DNA from 2 places in the Azospirillum sp. BE72 genome. Region 2 is predicted to be linked to the other one. Evidence: riboswitches for the same ligand, from Rfam matches in the RefSeq annotation. Region 2 holds a riboswitch; the other holds the start of a gene.
What was found. Region 2 has a riboswitch for thiamine pyrophosphate ahead of J2Y49_RS15275 (long-chain fatty acid--CoA ligase). Riboswitches for the same ligand answer to the same signal wherever they lie in the genome.
Positions count from the first base shown of each region.

Region 1: it holds a riboswitch for thiamine pyrophosphate, as region 2 does, so the genes downstream of both, thiC (phosphomethylpyrimidine synthase ThiC) here and J2Y49_RS15275 (long-chain fatty acid--CoA ligase) in region 2, are expected to answer to the same signal.

Region 1 is NZ_JAVDTO010000002.1:1,110,414-1,114,255, reverse strand. Features, by position in the region: gene argB (acetylglutamate kinase) at 1-457, shown strand, start outside; gene J2Y49_RS11330 (hypothetical protein) at 477-764, shown strand; gene J2Y49_RS11325 (magnesium transporter CorA family protein) at 807-1,790, shown strand; TPP riboswitch at 1,870-2,003, shown strand; gene thiC (phosphomethylpyrimidine synthase ThiC) at 2,122-3,842, shown strand, end outside.
Region 2 is NZ_JAVDTO010000004.1:187,137-190,978, forward strand. Features, by position in the region: gene J2Y49_RS15265 (hypothetical protein) at 6-548, opposite strand; gene J2Y49_RS15270 (cupin domain-containing protein) at 684-1,028, opposite strand; TPP riboswitch at 1,208-1,340, shown strand; gene J2Y49_RS15275 (long-chain fatty acid--CoA ligase) at 1,444-2,547, shown strand; gene J2Y49_RS15280 (acyl-CoA reductase) at 2,562-3,842, shown strand, end outside.

The sequences.
Region 1 (3,842 bases), on a different contig from region 2:
CAGCAACATCGAGCGGGTGCTGGACCTCGGCTTCGTCGGCGAGCCGTACAAGGTCAACCCGCAGATCCTGCACGCGCTCGCCCAGTCGGACATCATCCCGGTGATCGCGCCGGTCGGTTTCGACGTCAATGGCGACACCTACAACATCAACGCCGACACCGCGGCCGGTGCGGTCGCGGCGGCGGTGAAGGCGGCACGCTTCTTCCTGCTGACCGACGTCGCCGGCGTCCTCGACAAGGAGAAGAAGCTGATCGAGAAGATGTCGCTGGAGGATGCCCACAAGGCCATCGCCGACGGCACCGCGTCCGGCGGCATGATCCCGAAGATCGAAACCTGCATCGGCGCGGTGGAGCAGGGCGTCGACGCCGCTGTTATCCTGGATGGCCGCGTGCCGCATGCGCTGCTGCTGGAAATCTTCACCGAAGGCGGCGCCGGCACCCTGATCGGCAAGGCCTGACGCTGCAATAGGGGGGCCGATGACCGACCTGCGCAAGGACCTGCTCCGCCAGATGAAGGCCATCCGCGACCGGATGGACCCGAAGCTGGTGGAGCGCGCCAAGTTGGCGGCGTTGGGCAAGGTCCCCTACGACAGCGACGCCGCCAAGGAAGCGGTCGGCCATTTCCTGGATGCCAAGCGGGATGGCGGTGCCTTCCGCCGCAAGCTGGAACAGGCGCTGAAGGCGGAGGGGGAGACGCTGGACCTCGACACCGAGGGGAAGGCGCCGCCGCCCATGAAGCCGCGGCGCGGCGGCCGGATGACGTAAGCGCTCCACCTGCCGTCTCGAACCCACGCAAGGAGCACAGCCTTGCTGCATGTCTTCGTCAATGACGGTGGTCTGCTGCGCTGGGCCAGGGAGGCCGCGGACGAGGTGGGGCCGCTGCCCGAGGCCACCGTCTGGCTGGATCTGATCAACCCGACCGCCGAGGACTTGGCGCGGGCGGAGTCGCTGATCGGCACCAGCCTGCCCACCCGCGAGCAGATGGCGGAGATCGAGGAGTCGAGCCGCCTGCGCGTCGCCGGTGGCGCCCTGACCATGACCGTCACCGCCCTGGTCTGGGCCGACACCGACGAGCCGCGCATCGCCACCGTCAGCTTCGTGCTGGCCGGGCGCCGGCTGGTCACCATCCACGACATCGATCCGCAGGCCCTGCTGGCCTTCCGCCGCCGCGCCACCCATGGGCAGGTGTCCGCCTCCCGAGGCGAACTGGTTCTGGCGGCGCTGGTGGACGGGATGGTCGACCGCACCTCCGCCGTGCTGCGGCGGACCGGGGTAGAGTTGGACGTGCTCAACCGCCGCTTCTTCCGCGGACGCAAGCTGCGCTCGCGCGGCGAAACGCTGGACGATGCCCAGACGCTGAAGCGCATCGGCCATGCCGGGCATCTGATCGGCAAGGCGCGCATCAGCCTGGCCAGCCTGTCGCGCATGACCGATTTCCTGGCGCGCGGCGACGGCTGGAACCCTGGCAAGGCGACGCGGCGCTGGGCCAAGACGACGCTGCAGGATCTGCGCGGGCTCGACCAGTATGCCCGTTTCCTGTCGGGAAAGGTCGCTCTGGCGCTGGACACGGCGCTGGGACAAATCAACGTGGAGCAGAACGAGATCGTCAAAATCGTCTCGGTCCTGACCGTCCTGCTGTTTCCGCCGACCCTGGTCGCCAGCATCGGCGGCATGAACTTCGAAGAGATGCCGGGGACCGACTCGCTTTTCGGCTATCCCAGCGCCCTGGGGCTGATGCTGCTGTCGGCGCTGCTGCCGATGATCTATGTCCGTCTGAAACGCTGGATGTGACGCGGCATCCAGACAGTACGACTTGCGGATCGTCCGCGGTTCTTTCCTTTTGACAGGGTCCGTCCGTCCCGGCAGGATGGGCGCATTCCAGGGGGGTCCCGACAGGGGGCTGAGATACCAACGGCCGGACGGCGCCAAGCGTCTTCGGCAGCGTGGTGACCCTTCGAACCTGATCCGGGTCATACCGGCGAAGGGAGGGACCTCGTGACGGGCCGCAAAGGCCCGTCCGGCCGTAGCGACGCCCGCCATATCAGGGAACGGCCCGCACGAAGACACCGAACCTCCGTCCGCAGTCCCGGGTTTGTCCGCCCAACTCCGACGGAGAAACCCAATGCCTAAGGACTTCAACGAAGCCGCCATCCGCATTTCGACCGGCCCGCTGCCGTCGTCGCGGAAAATCCATCTGCCGGGCACGCGCTTTCCCGACCTGCGCGTCGCCATGCGCGAGATCGCGCTGTCGGGCGGCGAACCGCCGCTGACCGTCTATGATTCCTCCGGCCCCTACACCGACGAGGCCGTGGCGATCGATGTGCGGGCCGGTCTGGCCAAGCACCGCCGCGACTGGATCCTGGCCCGCGGCGATGTGGAGACCACGGACAACGGCGTGCTGCGCGCCAAGGGCGGCGGTGCCGTCACGCAAATGGCCTATGCCCGCGCCGGCATCGTCACCGCCGAGATGGAATACATCGCCGTCCGCGAGAATATCGGCCGCGCCGGGGCGCTGGACTCAGTTCGCGACGGCGAGGATTTCGGGGCCGGGATTCCCGACTTCATCACCCCGGAATTCGTCCGTGACGAAGTGGCGCGCGGGCGGGCGATCATCCCCTCCAACGTCAACCACCCCGAATCGGAGCCGATGATCATCGGCCGGAACTTCCTGACCAAGATCAACGCCAACATCGGCAACTCCGCCGTGACCTCCTCGATCGAGGAGGAGGTGGAGAAGATGGTCTGGTCGATCCGCTGGGGGGCCGACACCGTGATGGATCTCTCCACCGGTGCCGACATCCACCAGACCCGCGAATGGATCCTGCGCAACTCCCCGGTGCCCATCGGAACGGTGCCGATCTATCAGGCGCTGGAAAAGGTGAAGGGCAGGGCCGAGGACCTGACCTGGGAATTGTTCCGCGACACGTTGATCGAACAGGCGGAGCAGGGCGTCGATTACTTCACCATCCATGCCGGCCTGCGGCTGGCCCATATTCCGCTGACCGCCAAGCGGGTGACCGGCATCGTTTCGCGCGGCGGCTCGATCATCGCCAAATGGTGTCTGGCGCATCACCGCGAGAGCTTCCTCTACGACCATTTCGCCGACATCGTCGAGATCTGCCGCGCCTATGACGTGGCGCTGTCGATGGGCGACGGGTTGCGGCCGGGTAGCCAGGCCGACGCCAACGACGCCGCCCAGTTCGCCGAGTTGGAGACATTGGGTGAGCTGACGAAGATCGCCTGGGCGCGCGACGTGCAGGTGATGATCGAAGGGCCGGGCCATGTGCCGATGCACAAGATCAAGCACAATGTGGAGAAGCAGTTGGCCCTGTGCGGCGAGGCGCCCTTCTACACGCTGGGGCCGTTGGTGACCGACATCGCGCCGGGATACGACCACATCACCAGCGCCATCGGTGCGGCGATGATCGGCTGGTTCGGGACGGCGATGCTCTGCTACGTCACGCCGAAGGAGCATCTGGGTCTGCCCGACCGGGACGACGTGAAGGCCGGCGTCATCGCCTACAAGATCGCCGCCCATGCCGCCGATCTCGCCAAGGGTCATCCGGCGGCCCGGCTGCGCGACGACGCCATGTCGCGCGCTCGCTTCTCGTTCCGTTGGCGCGACCAGTTCGCCCTGTCGCTCGATCCCGAGACGGCGATGGCCTACCATGACGAGACCCTGCCGGCCGAAGGGGCCAAGACCGCGCATTTCTGTTCGATGTGCGGGCCGAAATTCTGTTCGATGAAGATCACGCAGGAAATCCGCGATGCTGCGGAGTCCGGCATGGCCGAGATGTCGCAGAAGTTCCGCGAGTCGGGCGGGGAGATTTATCAGCCCGCGGC
Region 2 (3,842 bases):
GTCGGTCAGCGCTGCTTGACGAGGGCGCTCTGGCCCGCCCAGTTGCCGGTTCCGGCGGACAGGTTCTGCATGGAGCTGTGGTTGAAGGGGCCGACCAGCCCGCCCGAACGCTGGAGAACGGTGCCGTGCTGCAGGGCGGTGTTGCCGATGCCGGCCGCCGTGTTGCCGACATTGGCGACCGAGCCGCCGCTCAGCAGGCCGCCGCTCTTCTGCATCACCGTCGCCCTTTGGCCGGCAAGGTTGCCGATGCCCGCGGCGGTGTTGCCGACCGTCGCCATCGACCCGCCGCTGAACACGCCGCCGCTCCGCTGTTTGACGAAGGCGTCCTGGTTGGCGGTGTTGCCGATGCCGGCGGCGAGGTTGGAGACGGTGGCGACGTTCGGACCGGCGAAGGGGCCCTTGGACTTCTGCATGACCAGCGCGCTCTGGTTGGCGGTGTTGCCGATCCCGGCCGCGGTGTTGGAGATGTCGGAGATGTTCTGGGCCATCGCCGGGGCGGCGAACAGGGCGAGCGAAGCGAAGCCGGTCAGCAGGGAGGTGCGGATCATGATCTGGTCTCCTGTCTCGGGGCCGCGGGATGCGGCGTGTTGCCGATGGACAGACCCTACCCAAGCCCCGGAATCCGGGATGTGAGCCGCTCCACACTCTTCCTGCTTTTGTCGATCGGCGGCGATCGGGGCCGCTTACGCCTCCTGCCAGCGCGGATAGGTGACGTAGGCGGTGAGGGCGCCCTGTTCGTGCGAGCGGATGGTGACCTTTGAGCCCTTGGGCATGTAGACGATCTCGCCCGGCCCGGCGGTGACCGTGCCGGCATCGGAGGCGACCGAGACCCGCCCTTCCAGCACCACCATCACGTCGTCGACGGCAATCGCCTCATCGATGCTCTGGTTGGGTTCGTAGCGGCCGTAGCCGATGGTGACGGGTCCGCCATGGCGCTGGTCGACCAAGTTCCCGACGAACACATCGGCGTCCTGTCCGGGCGTGCGTTCCAGCGATACGTCCGTCACGGCGAATTTGCGAACGGTCATCTGCGTCTCCTTGAAGAGAGGGCCGATCCACCCCAGCCGATATCGGAATTGCTGCGGCACAGGGCGGCAGCGGTACAACAGGGCGGAGAGCGAAAATCATCAATGCGCCGCCGTTTCCGCCGTCCGCAAAGCCGGCATCCCCGCCGTTGACAGACGGCGCGATGGTCTTCTAGGCTCCGTCCCGTTCCCAGGGGAGCCTCGTTCAGGAGGCTGAGACACCCGCCGGCCCGGTCCTTCGCGTCCGGGCGACGCGGCAACCCTTCGAACCTGATCCGGGTCATGCCGGCGTAGGGATGCGGGACGAGAAGGCCTTCGCGGCCGACGCGCTGATCCATACCCCACAGGCTTGTCCCGGATTCGTTTGTTGCTCCATCGGTCGGTGCCGCTTGGAGAAGAACGGGGCGGGGAGGGTGCGGTGAGCGCGATCTACGACAAGGTCCTGGCCTTTATGGAGGCCGACATCGGAACCGGGGCGGCGGCCGACGAGGCCTTCGACGCCCTGGCGCTGGCTGTCTTCGCCCACCAGTTCGAGCACAACCAGCCCTATCGCCGCTTCGCCATGCAGCGCGGGCGGACGCCGCGCGGGGTGAAGAGCTGGCGCGACATCCCGGCGGTGCCGATCAACGCCTTCAAGGACCTGACGCTCAGCTGCCGCCCGGCGGAGGAGTCCGCCCGCATCTTCATGACCAGCGGCACCACCAAGGGCGGCATCCGCGGCCAGATCCACCACACGACCCTGACGGTCTACGACCGCTCCATGCTGCTCAACTTCCGCCGCCGCTTCATGCCGGGGGCAGGGGCTGGCGCTGGCGCGGAGCGGATGGCGATGGGCATCCTGTTCCCGACCGAGACGGCGATGCCGAACTCCTCGCTCGCCCATTATCTGGAACTGGCGCGGGCGGAATGCGGCACGCCAGACAGCCGCCATTGGATCGGCGAGGCGGGCATCGACATCGCCGGGCTCTATGACCGGCTGGCCGCCGCCGAACGGTCGGGGGAGCCCTTCGCCCTGCTGGGCGCCAGCTATGGCTTCGTGCATCTGATGGACGCCATGGCACGCGACGGCCGCCGCTTCGCCCTGCCGGAGGGGAGCCGCATCCTCGACACCGGCGGCTTCAAGGGCCAGTCGCGGGAACTGGAGCCGGACGAGTTCTACGGCCAGCTGGCCGAGTTCTTCGGCGTGCCGCGCCAGCGCTGCATCAACATGTACGGCATGACGGAGCTGAGCACCCAGTTCTATGACGACGGCAACGCGGTCTGCCCGTCGCTGAAATCCGGCCCGCACTGGATCCGCAGCCGCGTGGTCGATCCATTGTCCGGCCGGGACGTGCCGCCCGGTAGCATGGGCGTGCTGGTTCACCACGATCTGGCCCACATCAACTCCGTCGCCGCGATCCTGACCGAGGACGCCGGCATCCTTGAGGAGGGCGGCTTCCGCCTGCTGGGCCGTGTCGCCGGTGCGCAAGCCAAGGGCTGTTCGCTGGCGGTGGAGGATTTCCTCGCCGCCGCGCGCGGTTGAGGGGGAGCGCAGCCTTGGCCTTCGGCGACGATCCGTCCGTCATTGAACTGGCCGGCCATCTGCCCGGCCTGCCGCCGGATGCGGTGGAGCGGCGTGTGCTGACCTTCGGGGCGGGCGCTGCGGCGCTGCGCGTGGCGGTACCGGTGCTGGACGCCGGGCAGGTGGAACGGGTCGCCGCGACGGTCCGGGCGGCGGCGCGCGGCTATCTGAAGACGCTGCCGACGGCACACATCGTCGCGGTGATCGACGCGGCGATCCAGCGGCTGCTCGACCGCGAGGACCCATGGCGCCACAGGGCGGAGCGGCTGCTGCCCATCGTCACCGGCTATGACGCCGAAATGGTGCGGCTGGGGCTGACCGGCTATCTGAAGACCTTCCGCGCCCACGAGCTGCGCCGCTTCCTGGCGGAGGATTTCGCCAACCCGCTGGTGCTGGACGAGTTCCAGCCGGCGCCCAAGGGCGGCTTCACCCGCGCCTTCGGCCCCGATTTGCTGCTGCATGTCTGGGCGGGCAATGTGCCGGGACTGCCCCTGTGGAGCCTGATCTCCGGCCTGCTGGTGAAATCCGGCACAGTCGGCAAGCTGCCCAGTGCCGAGCCGCTGTTCGCGGGCTGGTTCGCGCAATTGCTGGCGGAGATCGACCCCAAACTGGGCGACTGTCTGGCGGTGGTGTGGTGGAAGGGCGGCGACGTGGCGGCGGAGCGGGCATGGCTGGCCCAGGCCGACACGGTGGTCGCCTATGGCGGCAACGCGGCGCTGGCGGCGATCCGCGATCGGGTGCCGGTGACCACCCGCTTCCTGCCCTACGGTCACAAGATCAGTGTTGCGCTGGTGTCGCGTGCCGCGCTCGACCCCCGGCGGGCGGGGGAGACGGCGCGGCTGGCCGCCCACGACATCGCCCGCTACGACCAGCAGGGCTGCTATTCGCCGCAGACCCTGTTCGTCGAGCGCGGCGGCCGGCTGTCGCCGCAGGACTTCGCCGCCATGCTCGCCCATGAACTGGCGGCGCAGGCGCGCAAGCACCCGCGCCGCGCCCTGTCGATGGCGGAGGCCGGCCAGGTTGCCGGCTGGCGCGACGGGCAGGCGATGCGCGGCCTGGACGATCCCGGCCATTTGCTGCTGTCCGATCCGGCTGGCGGCTGGTGCGTGTCCTGCACCGACGCGCCGGACGGGCTGGCACCGACCGCACTGAACCGGACGATTGCCGTCGTGGCGGTGGACAATCTGGCCGAGGTGGCGGGCCGCGTCGCCCCGCACCGCGCCGTGCTGCAGACCGCCGGCATCGCCGCGCCGCCG